DNA from 4 places in the Streptomyces sp. ME02-8801-2C genome. Region 2 is predicted to be linked to each of the others. Evidence: riboswitches for the same ligand, from Rfam matches in the RefSeq annotation. Region 2 holds a riboswitch; each other region holds the start of a gene.

The links. Region 2 has a riboswitch for cyclic di-AMP ahead of PV396_RS02455 (M23 family metallopeptidase). Riboswitches for the same ligand answer to the same signal wherever they lie in the genome.
Region 1: another riboswitch for cyclic di-AMP. It lies ahead of PV396_RS06560 (LysM peptidoglycan-binding domain-containing M23 family metallopeptidase); the one in region 2 lies ahead of PV396_RS02455 (M23 family metallopeptidase).
Region 3: another riboswitch for cyclic di-AMP. It lies ahead of PV396_RS20375 (transglycosylase SLT domain-containing protein); the one in region 2 lies ahead of PV396_RS02455 (M23 family metallopeptidase).
Region 4: another riboswitch for cyclic di-AMP. It lies ahead of PV396_RS12940 (C40 family peptidase); the one in region 2 lies ahead of PV396_RS02455 (M23 family metallopeptidase).

Annotation. Positions count from the first base shown of each region.
Region 1 covers NZ_JARAXP010000002.1:426,813-434,045, forward strand. The annotation lists gene PV396_RS06540 (XRE family transcriptional regulator) at 1-333, shown strand, start outside; gene PV396_RS06545 (DUF6126 family protein) at 330-452, shown strand; gene PV396_RS06550 (tyrosine-protein phosphatase) at 471-1,268, opposite strand; gene PV396_RS06555 (alpha-galactosidase) at 1,439-3,532, shown strand; cyclic di-AMP (ydaO/yuaA leader) riboswitch at 3,816-3,995, shown strand; gene PV396_RS06560 (LysM peptidoglycan-binding domain-containing M23 family metallopeptidase) at 3,999-4,955, shown strand; gene PV396_RS06565 (DUF6250 domain-containing protein) at 5,098-5,817, shown strand; gene PV396_RS06570 (SGNH/GDSL hydrolase family protein) at 5,940-6,725, shown strand; gene PV396_RS06575 (TetR/AcrR family transcriptional regulator) at 6,892-7,233, opposite strand, start outside.
Region 2 covers NZ_JARAXP010000001.1:552,314-559,546, reverse strand. The annotation lists gene PV396_RS02470 (GNAT family N-acetyltransferase) at 1-1,790, opposite strand, end outside; gene PV396_RS02465 (HPr family phosphocarrier protein) at 1,969-2,250, shown strand; gene PV396_RS02460 (GntR family transcriptional regulator) at 2,423-3,118, opposite strand; gene PV396_RS02455 (M23 family metallopeptidase) at 3,307-4,101, opposite strand; cyclic di-AMP (ydaO/yuaA leader) riboswitch at 4,113-4,281, opposite strand; gene PV396_RS02450 (pitrilysin family protein) at 4,518-5,906, opposite strand; gene PV396_RS02445 (pitrilysin family protein) at 5,903-7,233, opposite strand, start outside.
Region 3 covers NZ_JARAXP010000006.1:58,541-65,773, forward strand. The annotation lists gene recQ (DNA helicase RecQ) at 1-948, shown strand, start outside; gene fahA (fumarylacetoacetase) at 1,141-2,355, opposite strand; partial or broken gene PV396_RS20365 (hypothetical protein) at 2,597-3,094, shown strand; gene PV396_RS20370 (HAD family hydrolase) at 3,224-4,129, shown strand; gene PV396_RS20375 (transglycosylase SLT domain-containing protein) at 4,220-4,756, opposite strand; cyclic di-AMP (ydaO/yuaA leader) riboswitch at 4,760-4,925, opposite strand; gene PV396_RS20380 (polyprenyl synthetase family protein) at 5,501-6,511, shown strand; gene PV396_RS20385 (DUF2092 domain-containing protein) at 6,833-7,233, shown strand, end outside.
Region 4 covers NZ_JARAXP010000003.1:893,484-900,716, reverse strand. The annotation lists gene PV396_RS12975 (LamG domain-containing protein) at 56-688, opposite strand; gene PV396_RS12970 (hypothetical protein) at 687-881, shown strand; gene PV396_RS12965 (hypothetical protein) at 1,399-1,524, shown strand; gene PV396_RS12960 (8-amino-7-oxononanoate synthase) at 2,111-3,238, shown strand; gene PV396_RS12955 (DUF397 domain-containing protein) at 3,317-3,541, opposite strand; gene PV396_RS12950 (helix-turn-helix transcriptional regulator) at 3,551-4,408, opposite strand; gene PV396_RS12945 (ATP-binding protein) at 4,621-5,082, shown strand; gene PV396_RS12940 (C40 family peptidase) at 5,197-5,670, opposite strand; cyclic di-AMP (ydaO/yuaA leader) riboswitch at 5,674-5,853, opposite strand; gene PV396_RS12935 (hypothetical protein) at 6,238-6,546, opposite strand; gene PV396_RS12930 (ATP-dependent Clp protease proteolytic subunit) at 6,555-7,199, opposite strand.

The DNA.
Region 1 (7,233 bases), on a different contig from region 2:
GCCGCGGGCGGCTGGTCGTACTGGCAGGCCGGCGCTTCCGGACGGGGAATGCAGGCCCTGCGTGTCCATGTGCCGCACGGCGCCCAGGGTGACATCGTGCGCGTCCACCCCGGCGAGGAGTGGCTGTACGTCATCGAGGGACGGTTGCGGCTGAGCCTCGGCGACGCCGCGCACGTCCTCGCGCCCGGCGACAGCGCGCACTTCGACTCGCTGACCCCGCACCGCCTCGCCGCCGACGGCCGCGCCGGCACCGACCTGCTCTTCGTCCACACCCTGCTGCAGAGCCCCACCACGGCCCTCTGCCTCGGCCCGACCACTGGAGTGACGCCATGAAGGACATGGAAGAGCGGTTTCCCCGGGCCCTGTGGGTCCGGCTGATCATCTACATCGCGGTCGGGCATCTCTTCGCCGGCTTCATCTACCTGCTGTTCGAGGTGGGCGCGAAGCAGTAGCGGCCACGGACAACCGGTTCAGTCGAGGAACCGCTCGCGCAGCCGCTCCCGCGTTTCCGGAGTGACACCCAGCCCCTGGTCCAGATAGCGGTCGACACTGCCCCAGGTCTCCTCGACCGTCCGGATGGCCGACGTCAGATACTCCGGGCGGGTGCCGAACAGCGGGTTGAGCAGCTCCAGGACCTCGGGGCTGTAGGCCTTGGCCGCAGCGCCGTTGCGGCGCACCTTGTAGCGCCGGTGCAGTGCGTCCGACTCCATGTAGTCGGCGACGATGGCATCGCGCTCCACCCCGACGGCGAGCAGCGTCACCGCGATGGACAGGCCCGCCCGGTCCTTGCCCGCCGCACAGTGCATCAGGGCCGGGACACTTTCCTCGGCCAGCGCGTGCAGCAACCGGGAGTGCTCAGCCGTGCGGTACCTGATGATCTCGCGGTAGGAGTCGATCATCCGCTGCTCGCCCTTGCCGTCGGCGAGGAGGGCGCGCAGTTCGTCGAGATCGCCGTCCCGGACCATCTTCCAGAACTCCGCCCCGTGCGCCGGGTCGGACAGCGGGATGTTCACGTTGCGCACGCCCGGCAGTTCGACGTCCGGCCCCTCCAGCTTGATGTCCGCCGAGTTGCGGAAGTCGAAGATCGTGTGCAGCCCGAGGGAGCCGAGAAACAGCGCGTCCTCGTCGGTCGCGTGGGCGAGGTGGCCGCTACGGAACAGCCGTCCGGGCGCCACCCGCCGACCGTCGACGGTCGGCAGCCCGCCCACGTCACGGAAGTTTCGTACGCCGCCCAGCTCGGGCTCGGTCGACGGGACCTGCTGCGTCACGAGTGCTCCCCTCCCACACCGCCCCGCGGACGCTGCTCGTCGACGGGCGCGCTTCGACGATACGACACGGGTGAGCAGGCCCAGGAGTTTTCCACAGGCGTTGCCGTCGGACGCCGTGGCCCTGATGATGTTGATGCTTGAGCGCGCCTGTTCGAATCTGTGGGGACATGATGCTGGAAATTGCCGGAACCGGTCGTACGTGGCTTCTCTCGGGGCCCACGAGCAGTTACGCCGTCCATCTCACCGAGGACGACGAACTGCTGCATCTGCACTGGGGCCCGCGGATCGCCCTCGCCGACGCGGAGGCGCTCGCCGTGCGGCCCCTGCCGGACTACTGGCCCTTCGAGTCCCCGCTCGACGGCCGTGAGGAGTACCCGGTCGAGGGCGGCCCCCGGTTCGTACGGCCCGCGCTGTCCGTGCGGACCGAGGAGCGCCGGGGCACCGAGTGGCGGTTCGAGGCGTGCGAGACCGAGACCGGCGCCGACGGGGACGAGTTGCGGCTGCGGTTCCGTGACGCCGGGCTGGCGATCACGCTGCACTACCGGATGCGCCACGACGTCGTCGAGCGCTGGGTGACCCTCACCCACGACGTGACCGACGCGACCGGCCCGCTGGAGCTGCTGCGCGCCGACTCCGCCACCTGGACGCTCCCCGACCGCGAGGGCTGGCGCCTCTCGCAGCTGCACGGACGCTGGGCCGCCGAGTCCCGGTTGGTGAGGACGGAGCTCACCTACGGTGAGAAGGTCATCGGCAGTCGGCGTGGTCACACCGGGCACCAGCATCTGCCCTGGGTGGCGCTCGACACCGACGCGACCGAGGAACGCGGCGAGGTCTACGCCTGCGCGCTCGGCTGGTCGGGGTCGTGGCGGATCGCCGTCGCCCAGCTGCCCGACGCGCGCGTGCAGGTCACCGGCGGCGCCGGATACGACGACTCGGGGCTGCTGCGCCTGGCGGCGGGCGAGTCCTTCACCACGCCCGTCTTCGCGGGGCTGTGGACCGACTCCGGGCACGGTGGGGCGAGTCGGGCGTGGCACGCGTACCAGCGCGCGTTCGTCGTACCGGGCGCGGACCAGGACCGGCCCGTGCTCTACAACTCCTGGGAGGCCACCGAGTTCGACATCTCCGAGGAGCAGCAGGGGACGCTGGCCCGGCGGGCCGCCGCGATCGGCGTCGAGCTGTTCGTCGTGGACGACGGCTGGTTCGGCGCCCGCACCAGTGACCGGGCCGGCCTCGGCGACTGGACGCCCAACCCGGACCGCTTCCCGTCGGGGCTGAGGCCGCTCGCCGAGTACGTGCACGCCCTGGGGATGCAGTTCGGCATCTGGGTCGAGCCCGAGATGGTCAACCCGGACAGCGACCTGTATCGCGCGCACCCCGACTGGGTGCAGTTCCAGCAGGGACGCAAGCGGACTGAGTTCCGCAACCAGCTCGTACTGAACCTTGCCCGCGAGGATGTCCGGGAGTACCTCTGGGAGCAGCTCGACGCCATGCTCTCCAGCGCCCCCATCGACTATGTGAAGTGGGACTTCAACCGCTGCTTCAGCGATGCCGGCTGGCCCGGTGAGGATTACCCGCAGCGCCTGTGGGTCGACCATGTGCACGGGCTGTACGCCCTCCTCGACCGGCTGCGGGCGGCCCATCCCGACGTCGCCTTCGAGTCCTGCTCGGGCGGCGGCGGCAGGATCGACCTCGGTGTCCTCGCCCGTACGGACCAGGTGTGGACCTCCGACAACACCGACCCGCTGGACCGCCTCGCCATCCAGGAGGGCTTCAGCCAGATCCATCCGGCGCGGGTCATGGCCGCCTGGGTCACGGACAGCCCGAACACCCAGCTGAACGACCGGGTCAGCTCGTTGCGCTTCCGGTTCGTGAGCGCGATGGCCGGGGTGCTCGGCGTCGGCGGTGACCTCACGACGTGGACGGAGGAGGAGCTGGCCGAGGCCGGGGAGTGGGTGGGGCTCTACAAGGAGATCCGGCCCGTCGTGCAGCGCGGCGACCTCCACCGGCTGCGGCGCCCGGTCGGCGGGCTGAGTGCGGTGCAGTACGTGCTCGGGGACGAGACCGTCGTCCTCGCCTGGCTCCAGGCGCAGCACCACGGCGAGCCGGTACCGGCGCTGCGGCTGCGGGGAATCGACCCGTCGGCGACATACGAATGCCGTGAAACGGGTGAAATCCACAGAGGTGCCGTGTTGTTGCACCATGGCTTGCGAACCGGACTCAAGGGTGACCTCGATGCGGCAGTTTTCCGCTTGCGTCGCATCTGATGCTTCTGTCCGTTATGGAGCATTGATTCCAACTCGCTTCGGAATGCGGGCTCCTGTGAATCGGGCGAGTGAGCAGCGTCATATTCGTGACCGTGTGTCGCCGTCATGTGCACGTAATTTCGGCGGCTTTTAAGGGTGTTCACGCGACGGAAAGATCCATAATTCACGGACCGTGACCGGGAATTCTGGGGTGGATCACAGAAAACCCGCACACAGGGAACCCCAAGCTTGTTTCCGTGCGTCTTGGTCGCTTACGTTCGCCACCCATCCGGACGGACGCCCAATCCTGCCGCCGCCCGGATCCCGTCTCGACCACCCGACAACGGCAGGAGCGGGGGACCCACAGGTAGAACGCCTGCTCCGGTCTCCGGAACAGGCTTGGGGTCAAGTCACGTCCAGGCGTGACCGGACATCTCCAGTCCGCACCCGACAGCTCACCTCGCAGGCGACGGAGAAGGAATTCGCCATGCCCGCGAAGGGTAAGCACCGCCGTCCGAAGTCCCAGCGCTTCATCCGCTCGATAGCCGTCGCCGGAACCGGCGGAGCGGCTCTCGCTCTTCCGCTGCTGGGAGCCACCGGCGCCCACGCGGCCACGGCGGAGTCCGCGACTCAGTCCGTGTCGTCCCTTTCGGTAACCGCGAATTCCATTGCGGCCGAGGCAGTTTCCGCGAAGTCGGAAAAGGCCTCGAAGAAGTCCCGGACCTATTCCGTCCGGGCCGGCGACTACCTCGCGAAGATCGCCCAGGAGCAGGGCGTCACCGGCGGCTGGAAGAAGCTCTACTCGGACAACCGCACCGCCATCGGCGCCGACCCGAGCCTGATCCACCCCGGTCTGAAGCTGTCGATCGGCAGGAAGGCCGCGTCGACCTCGTCGCCCACCTCGAGCTCAGGCTCTGCGGAAGCGTCCTCGAGCTCCTCGAAGTCTTCGCAGACGGAGGCCACCCAGCCGGCCGCCGAGAGCGCGACGGCCGCGACCTCGACGGCGGCCGAGGCAACCAACACCAGCAGCTCCAGTGGCTTCAACCTCCCCGTGGCCGGTGCCACCATCGGCACCGGGTACCACGTGTCGGGCAGCATGTGGTCCAGCGGTTACCACACGGGCGTCGACTTCGTCGTCCCGACCGGCACCTCCCTCAAGGCTGTCGGCGCCGGCACGGTCGTCTCCGCCGGCTGGGGCGGCGCGTACGGCAACCAGGTCGTCATCAAGCTCGCCGACGGCTACTACGCGCAGTACGGCCACCTCTCCCAGCTCTCCGTCTCGGCCGGGCAGTCCGTGACCGCGGGTCAGCAGATCGGCCTGTCCGGCGCGACCGGCAACGTCACCGGACCGCATCTGCACTTCGAGATCCGCACCACCCCGGACTACGGCTCCGACGTGGACCCGGTCGCGTACCTCCGCTCGAAGGGCGTCGCCGTCGGCTGACGAACGTTCGCGGCGAGGACATCCGTCGAAGGCCGGACCCCGATTCCCGGGTCCGGCCTTCGACGCGTTCACGCGCGCGCGTGCGGGTGTGATAGTCAACTCCCTATCCGTGCAAGCGCTTTCTGCCTCAAGGAGCCGCCTCGTGACGACCACTCGCAGAGCCTTCGGAGCCCTCGCCGCAGGCGCGGCTCTCACCGCGCTCGCCCCGGCCACCAGTGCCAGTGCCGCCGCGTGCGGACGCCTCCTCGCCCGTGACGACTTCCGCCGCGGTCTCGGCCAGTGGGCCGTCGAACTCCAGGACGGCGGCAGCGTCACGGCGGCCCGAGGCGTCCTGGAGGTCGACGTGCCGAGCGGCGCAACCATCTGGTTCAAGCGCAGGTTGCGCGGTCCGTACGTCATCGAGTACACGGCGACACCCGTCTCGGCGGGCGGAGCGAACGACCGGGTCTCGGACCTGAACAACTTCTGGAACGCCGTCGACGTCCGCTCCCCGGACGACCTCTTCGCCACCACGCGCGGCGGCGCCCTCGCCGAGTACGACTACCTCAGGACGTACTACGTCGGCTACGGCGCCAACACCAACACCACGACCCGGCTGCGCCGTTACGTCGGCGAGGCCGGGGTGCGCCCCCTGATCTACGATTACCCGGAGCCGCTCCTGGTCCCGAACGAACCGCACGGGGTGCGGATCGTCTCGGCCGGTTCGACGGTCCAATGGTGGATCAACGGGCGGCTCGTCTTCGACTACAGCGACCCGGAGCCGTACACGGATGGGCACTTCGCCTTCCGTACGACGTGGAGCCACTTCCGGATCTCCGACTTCAGCGTCCGTGAGCTGCGTCTTCCCATTATTCCGAGTTGACCAATACTTGACGAGTGGCTTATCTCACCGCCAGTCAAGCCCTTCCTACGGTCGCGTAGCTCACATCGGAAGGTGAATCATGCTCTGTTGTGGCAGACGATTCGAAGAATGACAGCAGAGCAGTGATCGGGTCGTACGTGGCGGTGGGGGACAGCTTCACCGAAGGCGTCGGCGACCCCGGCCCGGACGGGGCCTTCGTCGGCTGGGCCGACCGGTTCGCCGTACTTCTCGCGGACCGGCGCCCGGAGGGCGACTTCGACTACACGAACCTGGCGGTACGCGGAAGGCTGCTCGACCAGATCGTGGCCGAGCAGCTTCCGACAGCCAGGGAACAGGCGCCGGACCTGGTCTCCTTCTGCGCGGGCGGCAACGACATCATCCGACCCGGCAGCGACCCGGACGAGGTCGCCGAGCGCTTCGAACGAGCGGTGATCGGCCTCACCTCGGCGGTCGGCACGGTCATGGTGACGACCGGCTTCGACACCCGCAACGTCCCGGTGCTGAAGCACATGCGCGGCAAGATCGCCACGTACAACGGGCATCTGCGGGCCATCGCCGACCGGTACAACTGTCCCGTGCTCGACCTGTGGTCCCTCAAGACCATCCAGGACCGCAGGGCCTGGGACGGCGACCGGCTGCATCTGTCGCCGGAGGGGCACACGCGCGTGGCGCTGCGCGCCGGGCAGGTCCTCGGCCTGGACATCCCCGCCGACCCCGACCAGCCGTGGCCCGTGCTGCCGCCGCGCGGCACGCTGGAGATCCGCCGCGACGACGTCCACTGGGCCCGCGAGTACCTGGTCCCGTGGATCGGGCGGCGACTGCGGGGCGAGTCGTCGGGGGACTACGTGACGGCGAAGGGGCATCTGTCGCCGGACGACATCAAGAGCCGCATCGGCCGGGTCGCGTGAGCGCTGCCGCCTTTCAGCGCGGTTCTGAGTGCGGTTCTCAGCGCGGTTTGCAGCACGGTTTTCAGCGCCGGGCGGGCACAACCAGCCCGTCCGGCGCTTGAGGACGAGGCCGTCCAGGCCGAAAGGGGGGTCTGGGGGCGCAGCCCCCGGCGGACGACCACATCACTCACCTGGACCCGGTCAACGCCCCCCGTTCCAGCCCCAGTTCCCCAGCCAGCGCAGCGTCCACCCACTGCTCGGCCCGCGCCCGGGACACCCCGTCGTACGCCGTCATCTGGACGGCCAGCCCGTCCAGCAGCGCCGTGAGCCGCAGCGCCGTGCCTGTGGGGTCGGGGCACTCGAACTCGCCCGCGGCCACCCCCTCCGTGATGACCTCGGTGATCGCGGCCTTCCAGCGCCGGTCAAGATCACCGGCGACCTCGCGCAGCGCGGGGTCGCGCAGGGACGCCGCCCACCCCTCGATCCACAGTCGCCAGCCCTTGGCCTGACCGGTCGGCGCGTACCAGCG
Region 2 (7,233 bases):
TCGGCCGCGGCCGACCGCAGCGCCTCGGCCAGGGCGGCGTCCCGGGCGCCGGCCTCCCCGACGGTGGGGATCGCGGTGACGACGACCGCGTCGCAGGTGTCGCTCGCCAGCGCCTGGGCCAACGCCCGGTGGAAGTCCTCCGGCGAGGCCCCCGTGGTCAGGTCCAGCGGGGCCGACGGCCGCAGTCCCTCGGACAGACACGCGTCGTACGTCAGCAGTCCGAGCGACTCCGAGTTGCCGAGGATCGCCACCCGGGGCCCGGCGGGCAGCGGCTGGCGGGCCAGCAGCAGCCCCGCGTCGACCAGTTCGGTGATCGTGTCCACCCGGATCACCCCGGCCTGGCGCAGCAGTGCGGACACCGTCGCGTGCGACAGCCGCGTGGCCCGTACGGCGTGGCCCTGGGGAGCGGCGCCGCTGTGCCGCGCCCCCTGCACGACCACCAGGGGCTTCGCCGCCGCCGTGCGCCGAGCGAGGCGCGTGAACTTGCGCGGGTTGCCGATGGATTCGAGGTACATGAGGACGACATCGGTGTCCGGGTCGTCGTACCAGTACTGGAGTACGTCGTTGCCGGACACGTCGGCCCGGTTGCCGGACGAGACGAAGGTGGACACACCGGTGACGCCGGTGACGCCTCCGCCGCGCCGGTGCAGCCGGGACAGTAGCGCGATCCCGATGGCACCGGACTGCGCGAACAGGCCGATCCGGCCGGGCCTCGGCATCTCCGGGGCGAGTGACGCGTTCAGCCGGACGTCCTCAGCCGTGTTGATGACGCCGAAGGCGTTGGGGCCGATGATGCGCATCCCGTACGTACGCGCGTGCCGTACGAGTTCACGCTGTCGCTCGCGTCCCTCCGGGCCGCTCTCCGCGTACCCGGCGGAGACCACGACGAGCCCCTGCACGCCGTGCTCACCGCACTCGGTGACGACATCGGGGACGTGCGCGGCCGGAACGGCGACGACGGCCAGGTCCACGGGGCCCGCGATGTCGCGCACCGACCGGTGGGCCGGTACTCCGTCGATGTCCTTCTGGTCCGCCGGGAAGGCGCTGTTGACCGCGTACAGGTCACCGGTGAAACCGGCGTCCCTGATGTGGTCGAGGACGCTGCGGCCGACACCTCCGGGGGCGCGGCCCACGCCGACGACGGCCACGGCGCCCGGGACGAGCAGACGCCGTACGGAGCGCGCCTCAGCCCGCTGCTCACGCGCGCGTTGCACGGCGAGCGAACGGTCGGTGGGCTCCAGGTCGAACTCCAGGCGTACGACACCGTCCTCGAAGCTGCGCTTCTGGGTGTAGCCGGCGTCCGTGAACACCTTGATCATCTTGGTGTTGGCCGGCAGCACCTCGGCGGCGAAGCGGCGGATCCCGCGCTCCCGGGCGACAGCACCGATGTGCTCGAGGAGGGCGGAGGCGACGCCCCGGCCCTGGTGCGCGTCCTGCACCAGGAAAGCGACCTCGGCCTCGTTGGCGGGACCGGAGGCGGGCAGTCCGTCGGCATCAATCCGGTCATAGCGTACGGTGGCGATGAACTCGCCGCCGACCGTGGCCGCGAGCCCCACCCGGTCCACGAAGTCGTGGTGGGTGAAGCGGTGGACGTCCTTGGCGGACAGACGCGGATACGGCGCGAAGAAGCGGTAGTACTTCGACTCGTCCGAAACCTGTTCGTAGAAGCTGACCAGCCGGTCGGCGTCGTCCACGGTGATGGGGCGGATGCGGGCGGTGCCGCCGTCGCGCAGGACGACGTCCGCCTCCCAGTGGGCGGGGTACTCGTGCCGGTCCGACGAGTTCTGCATGCGCCCCAGAGTACGGCTCGCGTCCGACAACGTCGCAGGGCAGTCTGTGGGGACCGAAGTCGGGCCCAGGCCGGGGTTCGAACGCGGTTCCGGGACGGGTCAGTGCCCGCTTCCCGGCACGCTTCACGCTATGGAACAATGGTCTAGACAACCCTGAGACAGTGAAGGGCAGCATCACATGGCTGAGCGCCGCGTCAACGTCGGCTGGGCGGAGGGCCTCCACGCCCGCCCCGCCTCCATCTTCGTCCGTGCGGCCACGGCCGCCGGCGTCCCCATGACGATCGCCAAGGCCGACGGCAATCCCGTCAACGCGGCCTCCATGCTGGCGGTCCTCGGCCTGGGTGCCCAGGGCGGCGAGGAGATCGTCCTCGCCTCCGAGGCGGAGGGCGCCGACGCGGCGCTCGACCGTCTGGCGAAGCTGGTGGCCGAGGGACTCGAGGAACTTCCCGAAACGGTCTGAGGAACCCTGCGGGGTCCTCGGTCGACGGTGGCGGCGAACGTCACCCGAAATGCACCACCCGCACACGTCGAAGGGCCCGCCCGAATATCGGGCGGACCCTTCGTAATTCCCGGTCACGGGCAGCAGAAATAATCCCCCGCGAATTCAACCCTCTTTGTATACGGCGCCCGTGTTAATGACGCAGGCCCATCATGTTTACGGGATGTTGCGAAGTCCTCACACGATCCGGACGGTCCCCGTCGCCCGGAAAGCGCAGCCGGTGCGCGAGGGTCGCCCGCTCGGTGTGCAGTGCCGTGACCGCCCGCGCGCGCTCGCCGTCGCCGCGCGCCACCGCGTCCACGATCGCCCCGTGCTCCGCCCAGGACTCGACGGGGTTGGGCGGTGCCTCCACCGCGTACATCCAGGCGATCTTGTGCCGCAGCTGGGTGAGCGTCGAGGCCAGGGCATGGCTGCCGGAGGACTGGGTGAGCGTCTCGTGGAACCAGCCCCCCAAGGAGCGCAGATCCTCGCTGTTGCCCCTTCTGGCCCGCTCCTGGCCGAGTCTGACCAGGCCGCGCAGCACCTTGAGATGGGCCTCGGTGCGCCGCTGGGCGGCCCGGGAGGCGCCCAGCGGTTCCAGGAGCATGCGCATCTCCAGCAGGTCGGAGGCCTCCTGCTCAGTGGGTTCCGCGACGCACGCGCCCGCGTGCCGCCGGGTCACCACGAAGCCCTCGGCCTCCAGGGTGCGCAGGGCCTCGCGGACGGGGACGCGCGAGACGCCGTACCGGCGGGCGAGCAGTTCCTCGGTGAGCCGGCTGCCGCGCTCGTAGACACCGGCGACGATGTCGTCCCGGATCGCCGTGCATACCGAGTGCGCCGGAATACGCATGTCCGACCTCCGCTTTAATCCCCGTGAAACGTCGACGATTGACGTGTGTTCAGTGACTCTATTGCAGAGAACCGGAATTTCCGACGGCAGGCCGGAATCCGTGGATATTTTTTGGACACAGGACACCCCGAAACGCCGAAAGCCCCGGCTGGAGGAGCCGGGGCCACGACGAGTGATGCGAAGAGGTGTCAGACGTTCACGCCGTGCGAGCGGAGGTAGGCGACCGGGTTGATGTCCGAGCCGTACTCCGGGGTCGTGCGGGCCTCGAAGTGAAGATGAGCACCGGTGACGTTGCCGGTGGCCCCGGAGAGGCCGATCTGCTGGCCCGGGGTGACCGTCTGGCCGACGGAGACATTGATGGAGGACAGGTGACCGTACTGAGTGTACGTACCATCAATCATCTTGATCACGATGTTGTTGCCGTAGGACCCGCCCCAGCCGGCCTCGACGACCGTGCCGGAGCCCACCGCGTGGACTGTGGTGCCGGACGCGGCGTGGAAGTCGACGCCGGTGTGGCTGCCGGAGGACCAGACGGCGCCGCCCGCCTTGTAGCCGGTGGAGATGTACGAGCCGGAGATCGGGGCGACGAAGGCGTTGAGGCGCTTGCGCTCGGCCTCACGGGCGGCGCGGGCCTTCACCTCGCGCTCCTGCTTGACGCGTTCCTCGGCCAGCTTCTTGGCGGCGGCCGCGGCCCGCTTCTCCGCGGCCTCGATCCGCTTCTCGGCGGCGGCCTGTTCGGCTGCCTGCTCCTGGGCGGCGGCCTGAGCGTCTATCTGCTCGGCGAGCGACTCACCGATGGAGATCACCGGGGTGAGCCCGGTCTGCTCGACGGCGGACTCCGTGGCGAGTGCCGGGGCGGCGAGGGCGCCCACGACGCCGGTGGTCGCGAGGGCCGCGACGCTGGCCGCGCGAGCGGTCGTACGGTTGACAAGGCTGGGGCGGCTGGGACGACGGTGCTTCCCGGTGGCGCGGGTGAACGCCATGTAGTGGTTGTTCCTTTCCTCCTTCTCGCCTACCGGGTTAGCTGACGGGTTCGGAGCAGGAAGGTCTCCTACGGGCTCCCTCGCGGCACGCGCGGGCGTCCGATTCACCCCAGGGACTGCACAACGTGGGTCCCCGGCTCCCCTGGCTCGCGCCGTACGGGGACTCGGCGATGACTGTCCGGTGCCGCGACTGCGGCGCACTGCGTGACGGACAGCCGGACAGACGCTAAGCGCGACTACTTTCAAATAACAAACCGATCACGGGTTTTGTCGCACATGCCACAGTGCAGACTGTCAACCTCTCCATCAATACGGGCAACTTGCGCATCAACATGGACAAACAGGGGCCCGGTGACGCTTCCGTCACCGGGCCCCTGCCGTCTACGACGTCTACGACGCCTCTGCGGACGGTGTCTCTACTCGGCGGGTACGACGCTCACTTCGCCGATGCCGAGAGCCCTGACGGGCGCCTCGATCTCCGCCGCGTCGCCCACGAGGACCGTCACCAGCCGGTCGACCGGGAAGGCGTTGACGGCCGCCGCGGTGGCTTCCACGGTGCCGGTCGCCGCGAGCTGGCGGTACAGCGTCGCCTGGTAGTCGTCGGGCAGGTGCTGCTCGACCTGGTCGGCCAGGGTGCTCGCCACGGCCGCCGCGGTCTCGTACTTGAGCGGGGCGACGCCGACCAGGTTCTGCACCGCGACATCACGCTCGGCGTCGGTGAGCCCCTCGGCCGCGAGCGTGCGCAGCACCTTCCAGAGGTCCTCGAGGGCGGGACCGGTGTTCGGGGTGTCGAAGGAGCCGCTGATGGCGAGCAGCGCGGCACCCGTACCGTCCGGAGCGGAGCGGAGGACCTGACCGAACGCCCGCACGCCGTAGGTGTAGCCCTTCTCCTCGCGCAGGACACGGTCCAGACGGGAGGTGAGGGTGCCACCGAGGCAGTACGTGCCGAGGACCTGGGCGGACCAGACCCGGTCGTGCCGGTCGGCGCCGATGCGGCCGATGAGCAGCTGGGTCTGCACGGCGCCCGGGCGGTCCACGATGACGACCCGGCCGGTGTCGTCGGCGGTCACCGGCGGCACCGGCCGCGGCTCGGCCGAAGTGCCCGTCCAGGCGCCCAGGGTGTCGCCGAGGAGCGCGTCCAAGTCGATGCCGGTGAGGTCGCCGACGACCACCGCGGTGGCCGTGGCGGGCCGGACGTGGCTGTCGTAGAAGGCGCGTACGGCCGCCGAGTCGATCTTGGCGACCGTGTCCTCGGTGCCCTGGCGCGGACGCGACATGCGTGAGGCCGCCGGGAACAGCTCCTTGTACAGCTGCTTGGCGGAGCGGCGGGCCGGGTTGGCCGTCTCGTGCGGGATCTCGTCGAGCCGGTTGCGCACCAGCCGCTCGATCTCGCTGTCCGTGAAGGCGGGCGCCCTGAGGGCGTCGGCCAGCAGACCGAGCGCCTTGGGCAGTCGCGACACGGGGACTTCGAGGCTGAGGCGGACGCCGGGGTGGTCGGCGTGCGCGTCGAGGGTGGCGCCGCAGCGCTCCAGTTCGGCGGCGAAGTCCTCGGCGGAGTGCTTGTCGGTGCCTTCGGAGAAGGCCCGGGCCATGATCGTGGCCACTCCGTCGAGACCGGCGGGCTCGGCCTCCAGGGGGGCGTCGACGAGCACCTCGACGGCGACGACCTGCTGGCCGGGGCGATGGCACCGCAGGACCGTCAGACCGTTGCCGAGCGTGTCCCGCCCGGGGGCCGGGAAGGCCCAGGGCTTGGCCTCGCCCGCCTGGGGCTGGGGGTGGAACTCCATCGTGGCGAGCTCGGTCACTTGGCCGCCTCCTCGTCGGTGTCGGTGTCGCTGTCGGCGCTCAGGGGCTCGTAGACGAGCACCGCGCGGTTGTCGGGGCGCAGTCGCTCCTTGGCGGCCTGCTGGACCTCCTCGGCCGTCACCTCGAGCACGCGCTGCACAGCGGTCAGCGCGAGCTGCGGGTCGCCGAACAGCACCGCGAAGCGGCACAGTTCGTCGGCGCGGCCCGCGACCGTACCGAGCCGGTCCAGCCACTCGCGCTCCAACTGGGCCTGAGCGCGCTCCATTTCCTCGGCCGTGGGGCCGTCGGCGGCGAACCGGGCGAGCTCCTCGTCCACGGCGGCCTCGATGACCGGCACCTCGACGTCCGCGGACGTCTTGACGTCCAGCCACCCCAAGGAGGGTGCTCCGGCCAGCCGCAGCAGGCCGAACCCGGCCGCCACCGCCGTACGGTCCCGCCGTACGAGCCGGTTGTAGAGACGGGAGGACTCTCCGCCGCCGAGGATGGTGAGCGCCAGGTCGGCCGCGTCGCACGCGCGCGTGCCGTCCTCCGGGAGCCGGTAGGCGGCCATCAACGCGCGCGAGGGAACCTCCTCCACGACGACCTCGCGCAGTTCTTCGCCGATGGCGTCGGGAAGGGCGCCGGAGCGCGGCGCGGGCTTGCCGTCATGTCCGGCGATGGATCCGAAGTACTTCTCGACCCAGGCGAGGGTCTCCTCGGGATCGATGTCCCCGACGACCGACAGAACGGCGTTGTTGGGCGCGTAGTACGTGCGGAAGAACGCGCGCGCGTCCTCCAGGGTCGCCGCGTCCAGGTCGGCCATCGAGCCGATCGGCGTGTGGTGGTAGGGGTGGCCCTCCGGGTAGGCGAGGGCGGTCAGCTTCTCGAACGCCGTCCCGTAGGGGACGTTGTCGTAGCGCTGCCGGCGCTCGTTCTTCACGACGTCCCGCTGGTTCTCCATGGACTCGTCGTCGAGGGCCGCGAGCAGCGAGCCCATGCGGTCCGCCTCCAGCCAGAGGGCGAGCTCCAGCTGGTGGGTGGGCATGGTCTCGAAGTAGTTGGTGCGCTCGAAGCTGGTGGTGCCGTTGAGCGAGCCGCCCGCGCCCTGGACCAGTTCGAAGTGGCCGTTGCCCTTCACCTGGCCGGAGCCCTGGAACATCAGGTGCTCGAAGAGGTGAGCAAGGCCCGTACGGCCCTTGACCTCGTGGCGCGATCCGACGTCGTACCAGAGGCACACCGCCGCGACCGGGGTCAGGTGGTCCTCGGAGAGCACCACGCGCAGCCCGTTGGCGAGGCGGTGCTCTGTAGCTGTCAGGCCGCCGGAGCCTGCCTCGGCTGTGGCCGTGT
Region 3 (7,233 bases), on a different contig from region 2:
GGCTCCGAGGGCGACGAGGCCCACCGGCGCCGGTCCGCCGCGCACCTGGACGCGATGCTGGCACTGTGCGAGACGGTGCAGTGCCGACGCAGCCAACTGCTCGCCTACTTCGGACAGGACCCGGAGCCGGGTGGCTGCGGCAACTGCGACACCTGCCTGGCGCCGCCCGAGACCTGGGACGGCACGGTCGCCGCGCAGAAGGTGCTGTCGACGGTGTGGCGGCTGGAGCGCGAACGGCGGCAGAAGTTCGGCGCGGTGCAGATTGTGGACATTCTGCTGGGCCGGCGGACCGCGAAGGTGATCCAGTTCGACCACGACCAGCTCTCCGTCTTCGGCATCGGGGAGGAGCTCGCCGAGGGCGAATGGCGCGGTGTCGTACGGCAGATGCTGGCCCAGGGCCTCCTCGCGGTCGAGGGGGAGTACGGGACGCTGGTGCTGACCGAGGCGAGCGGATCGGTGCTGCGGCGCGAGCGGGACGTGCCGATGCGGAAGGAACCGAAGAAGGCCGCGACCTCACGGTCGGCCGGTGGCGGCGGCCGGGGTGAGCGCAAGGCGAAGGCGGCGGCGGTCGAGTTGCCGGCCGAACTGCTGCCGGCGTTCGAGGCACTGCGCGCCTGGCGCGGTGAACAGGCCCGTGAGCAGGGAGTTCCGGCGTACGTCATCTTCCATGACGCCACGCTCAGGGAGATCGTCAGCGTCTGGCCCGGCTCGGTGGCGGAGCTGGGCGGAATCAGCGGAGTGGGCGAGAAGAAGCTCGCCACATACGGGGAGGGCGTGCTGAAGACGCTGGCGGCGCTGGGCGGGGCGCCGGTGTCCGGGGCGGAAGAAGGGCCCGGCCCCACGGGCAGCGACGGCGGCGGTACGGGCCCCGGGCCGGAGTCCGACCAGCGAGGGCCGGACGACTGGCCCGAGATGGAGATGGAGCCCGAGCAGGAGGACTGGATGTAGAGGGAGTTGAGGAAGTTGCGGAAGTCGAGGGAGGAGGCCCTGCAGTAGGGAGGCGAGGGGGAGCGCGGGGCGGCGACGCGGGGCAGGGGACGAGGGGAGCGCGCTGCGGCCAGGCAGGGCCGGGACTCGCCGGATTGTCTGAGGGGCGCCGGAGCGTTTGCCGCCCCGGCCCGCCCCCCCCGGCCACGTCCCTCAGCTTGACGCGGTGATGGTGCCCGTCACCTCGCCCAGGCCCACGCGGGTGCCGCCCGGACCCGGGGCGCAGGCGGTGAGGGTGACCTCGTCGCCGTCCTCCAGGAAGGTGCGCTTGCCGGTGGGGAGGTCGATGGGGTCGCTGCCGTTCCAGGTGAGTTCGAGGAGGGAGCCGCGTTCTCGTTCGGTGGGGCCGCTGACCGTGCCGGAGCCGTAGAGGTCACCGGTGCGCAGGGAGGCGCCGTTGACGGTCATGTGGGCGAGTTGCTGCGCGGCCGTCCAGTACATGCTGGAGAAAGGGGGCTCGGAGATGGTGTGGCCGTTCACGGCGACGGAGATACGCAGGTCGAAGCCGCCGGGTTCCTCCTCGGCGTCGTCGAGGTAGGGAAGCAGGGGGTGGGTCCGGGCGGGCGGCGGAACCCGGGCATCGTCCAGGGCGTCCAGCGGGGTGATCCAGGCCGAGACGGACGTGGCGAAGGACTTGCCGAGGAACGGGCCCAGCGGGACGTACTCCCAGGCCTGGAGGTCGCGGGCGGACCAGTCGTTCAGGAGGCAGAGGCCGAAGACGTGGTCGCGGAAGTCGGACAGGGCCACGGGGCTGCCCATGGGCGACGGTGTGCCCACCACGAAGCCGACCTCCGCCTCGATGTCCAGGCGGACCGACGGGCCGAAGAGCGGCACCGGATCGGTGGGGGCCTTGCGCTGGCCCGAGGGGCGTACGACCTCCGTGCCGGAGACCACGACCGTGCCCGAGCGGCCGTGGTAACCGATCGGCAGGTGCTTCCAGTTGGGAGTCAGCGAGTCGGCGGCATCGGGGCGGAACATCTGGCCGACGTTCCGGGCGTGGTTCTCGGACGCGTAGAAGTCGACGTAGTCCGCGACCTCGAAGGGGAGGTGCAGCGTCACGGAGGACAGGGGGTGCAGGAGCGGGGCGACCGTCTCCTGGTGGGACGGGACGGTGACCCAGGCGGTGAGGGCGCGCCGGATGTCGGACCAGGTCGTGCGGCCCGCGGCGAGAAGCGGGTTGAGGGTCGGACGGGCCAGGACGGAGACATAGGGGGAGCCGAGCGCGGCGGCTGCCGCACCGGCGTCCAGGACGTGGTCGCCGAGACGGACGCCGACCCGGCGGTCCGTGGAGCCGGCCGGGGAGAACACGCCGTACGGCAGGTTGTGCGGGCCGAAGAGGTCGCCCTCGGGGACATCGAAGGGGGGCATGGGGTACTGCCTCGCTCTCGTGTGTCGTCAGTCGAAGCCAGTTGTCGGGCACGGCCGTTGTCGTGGCCGTCTGGATGGCTGGTGCGGCGCGGATCCGTCCGCGGCCGCGGGCTGGGGGTCGTGTCGTGTGGTCATGTGGTCGCGCCACAGGTTACGGGTGAGCTGCGGGCTCAGGGCAGTGTCCCCAGTGTCTAAAGAGTTCGTAATGTCCTGATGGGTGTCGTCTGGAGCTACTGATTCCGGCAACGCCTGGTCGCTGTGGGCCCTCACCTACCATCCGCATCCCTACCGCTACCTCCCCGCCCGGGCCCGTCACTACCTCGTGCGGCGCGTCCTCGGACCCCTCGGGGCGTGGCGGCTGCGCGACCGGTTCGAGGGGAAGGTGGAGGTGAGCGAGGTCGCGCGGATCGTCCGGGCGGGAGCAACCGGGGGTACGGAGGCCAAGGGAGCGCTGGAGGTGGGCCGTTCGGGCAGCGGAGTGAGCTTCGTCGGGGGCCGGCCGGTGTTGACCGTACGCGAACTCGGCGGTCGTACGCGGGAGTTGTCGGCCGACCATGTCATAGCCGCGACCGGCTAGCGCGTCGACAGCGCCGCGATGGACTTCCTCGGGCACGAGCTGCGCACGGAGCTGGCGGTGAGCCGGGCAACGCCGAGGGTCGGTGCCGGATATGTGTGTGGGGGCTGGGCCCTCGCTCGATCTTGTGAACCAGGGGTTCACCGCATCGAGTTGTCGTGCTGATCGTGGCCTCCCGGGGCGGTGTCCGCGGCAGGAACTGGCCCACGCGCCGGGGCTGTTGCTGCCGGGACGGCGAACCTCGTCCGGTTCGGGCGGCGGCCGAGGGGTCGAACGATCCGTATTCTCTGGATCATGCCCGCTCCCACCTCATACGCACTTATCGCCACGGATCTTGACGGAACGCTCCTGCGCGCCGACGACACGCTCTCCGACCGGTCACGGACCGCCCTGGCGCGCGCCACGGCCGCCGGTGCCCGTCATCTGGTCGTGACGGGTCGCCCCGCGCCGAGAGTCCGGCCGCTGCTCGACGACCTCGGTGCCGGGGGGCTCGCGGTGTGTGGGCAGGGAGCGCAGTTGTACGACGCCGGCGCGGACCGGCTGCTGTGGTCGGTGACCCTGGACCGGGAGCTGGCGGAGACCGCGCTCGGCAAGATCGAGGCCGAGGTCGGGCAGTTGTACGCCGCCGTCGATCAGGACGGGGTCGACGGGCTCACGCTGATCGAACCCGGGTACCTGATGCCGCACCCGACGCTGCCCGCCGTACAGGTGCCGTGCCGGGACGATCTGTGGGCCGCGCCCATCAGCAAGGTGCTGCTTCGCCACCCGTCGCTGTCCGACGACGAGTTGGCGTCGGCGGCGCGTGGAGCGGTGGGTTCGCTCGCGACCGTCACCATGTCGGGGCCCGGCACCGTCGAACTCCAGCCATGCGGCATCACCAAGGCGACGGGGCTCGCGTTGGCCGCCGAGTATCTCGGGCTGTCCTCGTCCGCCACCATCGCCTTCGGCGACATGCCCAATGACATCCCGATGTTCGACTGGGCGGCCCACGGTGTCGCCATGGCCAACGCCCATCCCGAGCTCAAGGCGGTTGCGGACGAGGTCACCCTCTCGAACGAGGACGACGGGATCGCGGTGGTGCTGGAGCGGTTGTTCGGGCGGGGGAAGGGCTGGGGGGACTGGGAGGCGCCGGTACCAGGGTCGGCACCTGCAGTGGCACCAGCATCGGCCTCGGCAGCGACACGGGTCGGCCGGCAGTAGGCCCGGGTAGGCGGCAATGGGCCCGGGTGGGGCGGGCGTCGTGGGTCTGGCCCAGGGGACGCCCGCCCCACCCGGGCAGGGACGGTCGGCCTAGTAGGCCCCGTACACGTTGTCTATCGATCCGTATCGCGCGGCCGCGTAGTTGCAGGCGGCGGTGATGTTGGCGATCGGGTCGTAGGGGTCGAACGAGGTTCCGGCGACGTGGTACGCGGCGAAGGTCGGGTCGATGACCTGGAGGAGCCCCTTGGAGGGGGTGCCGGCTGCCGCGTTCGAGTCCCAGTTGTTGATGGCGTAGGGGTTGCCCGACGACTCGCGCATGATGTTGCGGTAGAGGCCGTCGTACGTCCCGGGGATTCCCTTCTGCGCCATGATGTCGAGCGATTCGCGGATCCAGCCGTCCAGGTTGTTCGCGTAGTACGTCGTCGACGACGCGGCCGACGACGCGGCCGACGACGCGGCCGACGACGCGGCCGACGACGCGGCCGACGGGGCGGCCGAGGCCGTCGTCGCGGTCAGGAAGGGGATGGCCAGGGCTGCGGCGGCCGTCGCGGTGATGGCGAGTGTGCGCGTGAGTGCGAGCGGGCGGCGAAGGGTTCTCGCGCGGTTGTGCTGACCTCGTGCGGGCATGGTGAGTCCTCTCCGGCGCCTACGAGGTGAGCTGTCGGGTTCGGGCGGGAGATGCCCGGCCGGGCGCGTTGCGGCGCGCGGCTTCACCCCTAGCCGCTCCGGTGTCGATGTCCGGACCGGCGGCTTACCTGGGTCCCCCGCTCCTGCCTGCGTGAGTCACATGTGGGTGGGTGGTTGCTGCTCTACGGGCGGCGGCAGGATTCGGCGATCCGCCCGGTGTGGCGCGAAACGTATGCGAGAGCACACGGGTGGAACAAGGGGCGGAAATGCAGGACTTACTCATATCGTCCGCCCGTTGGGGATAAAACGGGCAAATAGTAAAGGGCGAGTGAGGGAGTAACTTGCCTTTGTGAACGGGAAGTTTGCGGGGAGGAGGGGGTGTGGGCTGATTGGCGACGTGACTCGAATCACGGGTGGGGGGTAGATGTGGTGATGATGGGGCGAGTGGTGGGTTTGGGGTGTTTCGAGGGTTTTGGGGTATGTGTCGGTCGCCGGAAGGGGTCGTGCGTTGTTCCGGTGAGGATCGCGGCAGCGAGGTGTGGAGTGTGGGGCGCGGTGTGCTTATAAATGTCCATGCTTTGGACTGATCAAAAACATTCCGGTCGTGATCCGATACCGCCCGGCCTGGACGGGCGGGCGCTCGCGGTGATCGAAACGTGACCGGATACGCTGACTCGAGTGAGGGCAGCGACCTATCGACACACCGTGTGACCGCCAGTAGACACAGCAGACAGGAGATCCCTCGTGACCGTCGTCGGGCCGTTCGGGCTGAGCGTGCGGGACCAGGCTCTCGAAGCCGATGTCCAGGCCGGATTGGCGGCTGTCGAGGAAGGTTTGCTCGAAGCCACCAAGAGCGAGGTCCCCTTCATCACGGAGGCCGCGCAGCATCTCGTACGGGCGGGCGGTAAGCGGTTCAGGCCGCTGCTCGTGATGCTCGCGGCGCAGTTCGGGGACCGGCACGCGCCGGGGATCGTGCCGTCCGCGGTGGTGGTGGAGCTGACCCACCTCGCGACGCTGTATCACGACGACGTCATGGACGAGGCCGAGGTGCGGCGCGGGGTGCCCAGCGCCAACACGCGCTGGGGGAACTCCGTCGCGGTCCTCACCGGGGACTTCCTGTTCGCGCGCGCCTCGCACATCCTCGCCGACCTCGGGCCCGAGGCGGTCCGGGTGCAGGCGGAGGCGTTCGAGCGGCTGGTGACCGGGCAGATCCTGGAGACCGCGGGGCCGTCGGACGGGCGGGACCCCGTCGAGCACTATCTGGACGTGCTCGGCGGCAAGACCGGATCGCTGGTGGCGGTGGCCTGCCGGTTCGGGGCGATGATGTCCGGTGCCGACGACAGTGTCGTGGATGTGCTCACCCAGTACGGGGAGCGGCTCGGGGTCGCCTTCCAGCTCGCGGACGACGTGCTGGACATCGCGTCCGACTCCCACGAGTCGGGGAAGACGCCCGGGACGGATCTGCGCGAGGGCATTCCCACGATGCCTGTGCTGCGATTGCGGGAGCGGGTGGCTCGACTGGGGCTGGCCGAGGACATCGCGCTGTGTGAGCTGCTGGACTCCGACCTGAGTGACGACGCGCGGCACGCGGAGGCCCTGGCCCGGCTGCGGGTGCATCCGGCGCTGGAGCAGGCTCGGCGGGACACGGTGCGGTATGCGGAGGACGCGCGGGCGGCGTTGGCGCCGTTGGTGGAGTGCGATGCGAAGGCCGCGCTGCTGGAGATGTGCGACGCGGTGGTGCATCGGGCCGGGTGAGGGTTCGCCCCCGCCGCCCTTACCCGTCCCATCCTGTCCCTGGGGGCTGCGCCCCCAGACCCCTCTCCGCGCTGAACGCGCTCGTCCTCAAGCGCCGGACGGGCTGGAAATGCGGGTGTCCCCTACGGGTCAGGGGACGCGAGGTGCCCCCATGTCATCCCGTGGCAGTACGTGGAGTTGAGCCCAAGGTCTGACGATTCCCCACCTCCGATTTGGTGAGATGGAAACCACCACTCCTCACCGGTTCGGGTGAGAATGGCGGCTCAGGGTGGACAGAGTGTGGGACGGACAGCCGCCGCCGACGACGGAGGTAAGGCACACATGGCACCGTACGAAGAGGCCAAGGCGGGGAACCGGATCGAGGCCGACACCGTGGCCGGGATCGAGGCCGAGGACGTGCCGTCCCGGCGCCGCAAGGCCGCGCGTTACGCCGCCCCGGCCGTGGTGATCGGTCTGACGGTCGCGACGATCGGGCTGGTACCGGCGTTCGCCGGCTCCGGTGACCCCGATCTGCCGAAGATCAGCGCGCAGGAACTCATCGAGAAGATCGCCGCCTCGGACGTACAGCAGCTGTCCGGCACGGTGAAGATCAGTACGGATCTGGGGCTGCCCGACCTCGGCGGTCTGGAGAGCGGGCTGCTGTCGGGCGGTGGTCTCGGCGGGGATTCCGACGGCTCGGGTTCGGCCGCCGATCCGAGCGCCAAGCTTCTCGAACTGGCCTC
Region 4 (7,233 bases), on a different contig from region 2:
CTCGGCCCCCGCCGCTCCTGGTGCGAGCGGCGGGGGCCAAGGATGGCTGTGTCGGTCAGTGCAGTGCGATGGCCTCCGTCGACGACAGCTTGCGCGGGTAGACGTGGACGTCGGCCACGGAACCGGGGAACACCATGTACGGGGTCGTGGCCGCCGCACTGTTGACGCAGCCGCCGACGGTCAGGGGGAGTGAGGAGTCGTACTGGGGGCTGAGGTTGGCGGCCGTCCCCATCAGGGTGCCGTTCTGGTACAGGGCCATGACACCGGTGGTGGAGTCACCGGCGACGGGTGCCTTGTAGGTCGCGACGAGATGGGTCCAGGTGTTGACGGGGCCGGTGTTGTTGTCTCCTTCGGCGGTGGGGAAGTCGGAGTTCTCGTCGTTGGTGGTCGTGGTCTGGAACATCCAGCCCTGGTTGCCCCGGTCGTAGCCGAGGTAGAACGCCTGGTGCTGGCTGGTCCCCTCGCAGATGGCGGTGGCGGGGTTGTCCGCCGAGTCGAGCTTCATCCAGGCGGAGACCGTGTAGTCGGCGAGGGTGTCGACCGCGGTGTGGTCGCTCTCGAGCGTGGTAGTACGGGTTGCGCCGGCCAGTGACGACCCAGGTGGGAATGTCGATCCGTGACGCTGAGGGTCAGTTGGTACTGGCCGAAGCCGGTTTCCCGGGCGATCGAGAACCCGGCCCGCGCCCATGTATGCCGTTGGCCAGGCTCTTGTCACCGGACCCGTCGACGAAACGGTGGGACGCAACGACGGCATCATGGGCATCACCCGCTCGACCGAGGGTGACGAGATGCTCGTCGTCGAGCTGGACCACGACCTGCTGATGGCCTCGGCGCGGTGCGTCCGTGGCCCCTTTCCCGGCGGACGGCTTCGCCACCCGTGACTCTGCCCTTGTCACGGCGAACCGGTGCGAACAACTGCAAGGCACATACACGTAATTCGTCCGCCGGTTCGGCCGCCGGGTGCGGGTGCGCCTCGCTCAGCGGACCCCTTCCCACAGGCTCCGCTCGGTACCGCGTGATCAACATCGATCAGCGAAACCACGGCGACTCCGACCGGACCGCATTCGGCCAGCGGCGCCTCGATGCGGTCCGTCTCAGGGAACAGCACCTCGAAGTCAAAAGATGTGTATGTCCAACCAACGATGCTCATCAGACCTCTCTCCGAGCGGGATTCACCGGTACTTCTCGTCTGCCAACAGTCGTGCGGAGCACCGGTTTTCTGCGCCGGCCGATGCGATGAGGGAATGGAGTGGTTCGCCCAGCAGGTCCAGCGCGGCAGCTACTCGATGTTCGAGAACAGCGGTCACGAGCCGCACATGAACAAGCCCGACCTCTTCAACGAGCGGCTGCTCCGGTTCCTGACATGGAGATGTCGCGGCAGTTTCTGGTTGACACATCGTGACGACCACGCACAGGACGGCGGTCTACGGCGACCCGATGAACCCGATGCCGGTGACCGCGGCGGCCTACGTCAACGGAGTCTGCCTCCCCGTCGATGGCGGCCTGTCGGCGCGGTGCCGGTGAGGTCGAGAAGGCCGGCGACGATGCCCGCCCAGGAGAGTGCGTGCGCAGGCTGGTACCGACGATCCGTGCGGCCTCCCGAGTGCTGTAGCCCTGCTCCATGAGATGGGAGTATGCGGCCCGCTCCCGGAACCGGCCTCTTCCCGTCACTGGCCTCGCGGTTCTTCCGGGTCTCGAAGCCGATCGCACCGCTTCGTCTGGGGTGTTGCGAGGACCGTTAGAACCCAAGCGCCGTCAGAGGGCCACAGGCTCGTTCCTCGCGGCCTGTACGGGCCGGTGCAGGACTGCCTCGACGGCGACCTGGGCGACTGACGCGTTCCTGAAGTGAGGCTGCTGGTGGTGCGCCGGTTACAGGCGCTTCGCTGTGCGGTCGCGCAGCAGCAGCCACTGACTCGCGTCGGCTCCGCCTGGGCGCGCGGCCGGTCCGTGCAGTGAGAGACGATCACCCCGAGAGGACGTGATATAGCATCTGACCTGGGCGTTTTCCTTGCTTGACAAAACCGGATGTGGGTATTGCCACATCATGGGTGTCAGAGGGTGAGGTTAGGGTCTGTTCACTGCCTACAACACGTAGCTGCGCGGAGGACTCATGGCGTTCGGCTGGATCGACGAGCAGGCCGAGGCGCGCCGCCGCGCCGGACTCGTACGGACCCTGCGCCCGCGTCCCGCCGACTCGCCGCTCCTCGACCTCGCCAGCAACGACTATCTGGGCCTGGCCCGCCACCCCGAGGTCACCGAGGGCGCGGCCCGGGCCGCCCGGCGCTGGGGCGGCGGTGCCACCGGCTCGCGGCTCGTCACCGGCAGCACCGAACTGCACGCGGAACTCGAACGCGAACTGGCCGACTTCTGCGGATTCGAGGCCGCGCTGGTCTTCTCCTCCGGATACGCGGCCAACCTCGCCGCGGTCACCGCGCTCGCACCGCACGGCTCCCTCGTCGTCTCGGACGCGGGCAACCACGCCTCGCTCATCGACGGCTGCCGACTGGCCCGGGGCACGACCCAGGTCGTCGGCCACGCCGACCCGGACGCCTTCCGCAAGGCGCTCGGCACCCACAGCGGGTCGGCCGTCGCCGTGTCCGACACGGTCTTCTCGGTCGACGGGGACGCGGCACCACTCGCCGAACTCGCCGCCGCCTGCCGGGAGTTCGGCGCGGGGATGGTGGTCGACGACGCGCACGGGCTGGGAGTCCTGGGCGAGGGCGGGCAGGGGTCGGCGTTCGCGGCCGGGCTCGCGGGCGCGCCGGACGTCGTCGTGACGGTCACGCTGTCCAAGTCGCTCGGCAGCCAGGGGGGCGCCGTGCTGGGCCCCGCTCGGGTGATCGAGCACCTTGTGAACGCGGCCCGTACGTTCATCTTCGACACCGGCCTCGCCCCGGCGGCGGCGGGCGCGGCCCTCGCGGCCCTCACCCTGCTGCGCCGCGAGCCCGAACGGGCCGCACGGGCGCGTGCGGTGGCGCGTGAGCTGCACACCAGGCTGAGCGCACAAGGGCTGTCGGCGGTACGGCCGGACGCGGCCGTCGTCTCCGTGCGCGCACCCTCCCCGGAGGGGGCCGTGCGATGGGCGGCCGACTGCCGGGCCGCCGGCGTGGGCGTGGGCTGCTTCCGTCCGCCGTCCGTGCCCGACGGAGTGTCCCGGCTGCGGCTGACCGCCCGCGCGGACCTGGCCGAGGAACAGATCGCGCGTGCGGTACAGGTGATCGGCGAGAACCGACCGTAGACGTGTAGATCCACAGGGTCGTTGATCAGTGACACGCGACCATGAGTCGGCGAACCGCGGCCGTGCGTCCTTGGGCGATCACCTCAACGCGGTGAGGAAGCCCTTCCAGCTCTCGGGGAAGAAGAGCAGGACGGGCCCCGCCACGTTCTTGGAGTCGCGTACGGCGAGCCGACCTGCCCGGACTCCGGTGTCCGGACGGGCCGTCTCCACACAGTTGTTCGCGCCGGTGCTGTAGCTGCTGCGCAGCCATTGAACACCGGGCGGTTCGACGACGGACGGTACGTTTCGAGGCATTGCGGACATGGCGCCTCCTTACCCGCCGTGATTCAGACCGGCGATGAAATCCAACGAATCCTCGGGCGAAAGGGCGTGGATCTGAAGGGTGTTGAAGGCCTCGCTGTAGGCCCGGAGGTCTTCTTTCCGTTCGAGGTAGAGGCTACTCATCATCTGGTCGAGAACAACCACATCCAAGTCAGAAGTGCTCGGAAAGGAGAAGATAACGAAAGGGCCGGTGATGCCGATGTATGCCCCCGCGGTGAACGGCAGGATCTGCAACCGCACTTGGGGCAGTCTGGCCGCTTCCATGAGGCGCCCCAGCTGACGTGTCATCACCTCAGGACCGCCCACTTCACGGCGCAGCACCGCCTCGTCGAGGACCGCGCTCAGCGCCAGCGGCGGATCCGAACGCAGTACGTCCTGCCGGGCCAGCCGCACCTCGACCAGTGCGTCGAGCCGGGTCTCCTCCACGCCGTCCACGGCGGCCCGGGTCATCGCGCGCGCGTACTCCGGGGTCTGCAGCAGCCCCGGCACCACCGAGGTCTCCAGCGTGCGCATCGTGCTGGCCTGCGACTCCAGGCTGATGAAGTCCCGGTAGGTGGGCGGCAGCACGCCCCGGTAGGCATGCCACCAGTGGTGCCGGCCGCCGTCCTCGCCGCCCGCCAGCACGAGTATCAGTTCACGCGACTCGCCCTCCGGAACCCGGTACGCGTCCAGAAGTAACCGTACGTCGGCCGGCTTCACCCCGCTCGCGCCGGTCTCGATGCGGCTCACCTTCGACTGGTGCCAGCCCATCAGACGCGCCGCCTCACCGCTTGTGAGGCCGGCCCTGGAGCGCAGTGCGCGCAGTTCGTCACCCAGCTTTCGGCGGCGCACCGCGGGACCGTACTGCATGGGCCACTCCTTACTCCTTATGAGCCGCGCAAATACGCTCTGGGGTCGCAGAGTTCACCGCTTCGAGCGACAGATATATGCACATCTTGGTGGATCGCACCCCGTGACCGGCGCGGGAATGGCAGTCTGGCGCGAAGCACCAGTCCGGGACCGTACTCGAACCAGCCGCTCCGTGTCGGGCTCCGGTTCCGTGGGAAAGGGACGACCTCGCCATGGCAGACCATCTGGAAGCATCCGTCACTCTGCCGAGCGATCCCGCCTCGGTCTCCGCCGCCCGCGCGTATGTGGCCGATGTGCTGGCGGAATGGGGCCTGCGGGGTGACACCGAAGCCGCCGACACCATCCGTCTGATCGTCTCGGAACTCGCCACCAACGCCGTACAGCACACCTTCGGGTTGTCACCCGCCTTCACGGTGGACATCGCCCTCGACCGTGACGAGAACCTGCGCATCGGCGTCACGGACAGTCACCCGCGCTTCCCCAAGCGGCTGCCCGCAGCGGTCCAGCAGGACAACGGCCGCGGGATGGTCATCATCCGCTGGCTGACCGCGGAGGCGGGCGGCAGACTGTGCGTGCGGCCCACCCGGGAGGGCGGAAAGACGGTATCGATCGAACTCCCGTGGACGGCCCCCGTCCGGCCCCCGGTAACGGCGTCGGGCCAGCAGGAGCCGTAACGGTTCGGCGGCACTGCACACGTACTGCGTCCGCTGCGCAGCCCGGCCTGATGAAACGGCAACGGGACGGGAGCGGCGGGTCCAGGCCAGGCCGCCGCTCCCGCCCCGCGCAGGTCAGCTGACCCGGCCGTACCAGACGCTCTTCGTCCAGATCTTCTGGAGCTTCACGACATCCCCGGTCTTCGGGGAGTGCCAGATCTTTCCCTTCCCGGCGTAGATGCCCACGTGGTACACGTTCTTGCCCGAGTGGAAGAAGACCAGGTCCCCGCTTTTGCGGCTCTTGGCGGAGATGTGCTTGGTCCTGTTGTACTGGGCGGCCGCCGTACGCGGCAGGGACTTGCCCGCCTTCTTGAACGAATACTGCGTGAGACCGGAGCAGTCGAACTTCTTCGGTCCCGCGGCCCCGTACTTGTACGGGGAGCCCTTCTTGGAGGCCGCGATCTGAAGTGCCTTCGTCTGTGGTGTGACCGCCGCGGCGTCCGTGTTGACGCCTGGGAGCACCAGACCGCCGCCCACAGCGGCGAGGGTGAGAGCCGAGACCGTACCGGCCCGGGTCATCATCGACGGGACACGATTGAGCGCAGACATGCGCAACCCTTCGTCAGCCGCCTGTGAAGGATGACCTGTCGGATTCGGGCTGGCGAAGTTGCCCGGCCGCTGACGCGGCTTCACCCCAAGGGCTGCTCGGCCCGGTCATGGCGTGACCGTTCCGGCGACCCGTCGTGCTTGGGTCCTCCACTCCTGCCGATGCACATCTGTCGACCGGTCATCCGGGCGGCGGCAGGACTCGGCGTCCGCCCGGATCGCCCCGCCGCTTGTGGCGGGGGCTTGTCGTCAGGAAGGGATCTTGGCTCATGGAAGTGGGAAAATCCCAATGGAATCGGGGCTTTGTGGCGTTACTCACCGCTGACCCGTTCGGGTGGACACCCGTACCCTGGCACGACTTTCGATGGGGTCGCGCACCCTCGGACCAGGGCCGAAACGCCTCGATTCCGCATGTCGACCGCGCGTGTCGAGCAACTCGGCCGGTCTAATCGGCGGACCTTCGTCTACTCCGAACGGGGGATGGCTTTCGGCCGTCTCCCGGCCCGTTTTGGACAAGCGCGTCACCGGGGCACCTGGGCGCGCCCGGTACGGACCGGCAGACCGGATGCGTCAACTGGCGGGCTCACGCGGAACGATGACACGCGCCGTGCGGCGCTCCCCGTCCAGGACGCGCAGCGCACGCGCCAGCGTATCCGCGTGGACCTCCGCCTCGCCCCGCTGATGCATCAACTCCAGCGCGTCCCGCAGGGCGACCGCCTTGGCGACCAGTGCCTGCGCGGCCCGCAGTCCGCGGTACGTGTCCCCGTGATACGCCGGGTTGATACGGCCGAGCAGATCGGCCACTTCGAGGTAACGGTCGATCAACTCGCCCTCCGCGCGCGTCAGAGCGGGCAGCGGAGGCAGTTCGGGCGGAAGCATCGGTGGGCTCACCTCGTGCCGGGGGCGGGGTCCGAGGACCTGCGGCTGGGCACGATCCGGTCCACCAGCCCGTATTCCAGCGCGCCCTGGGCATCCAGGATCTTGTCCCGCTCGATGTCTGCGGCGACCTGCTCCGGGCTCCGGCCGGTGTGCCGTACGAGCAGTTCTTCCAGCAGGTTACGGACCCGGGCCAACTCCTGGGCCTGGATGGCGAGATCGCTCACCTGACCCTGGATCGGCTCGGACAGCGAGGGCTGGTGGATCATCACCCGGGCCCCCGGCAGCGCGCTGCGCTTGCCCGGCGTTCCTGCGGCCAGCAGTACGGCCGCCGCGGAGGCCGCCTGGCCCAGACAGATCGTCTCCACCTCGCAGGTGACGAACTGCATCGTGTCGTAGATCGCCGTCATCGCGCTGAACGAGCCGCCGGGGGAGTTGATGTACAGCGAGATGTCCCGTTCGGGCGCCAGATATTCGAGATGCATGAGCTGTGCCATCACGTCGTTCGCCGAGATGTCGTCGACCGGGGTCCCGAGAAAGACGATCCGCTCCTCGAGGAGCTTCGAGTACGGATCCAGCGTCCGGGACCCGGAGCTGGTGCGTTCGGTGAACTCGGGCAGTACATGGCGGGCCGACGGGACGTCGATGTCGTTCATGGCGTGCGCCTCCTCAATGGCTTCCGTAAAAAAT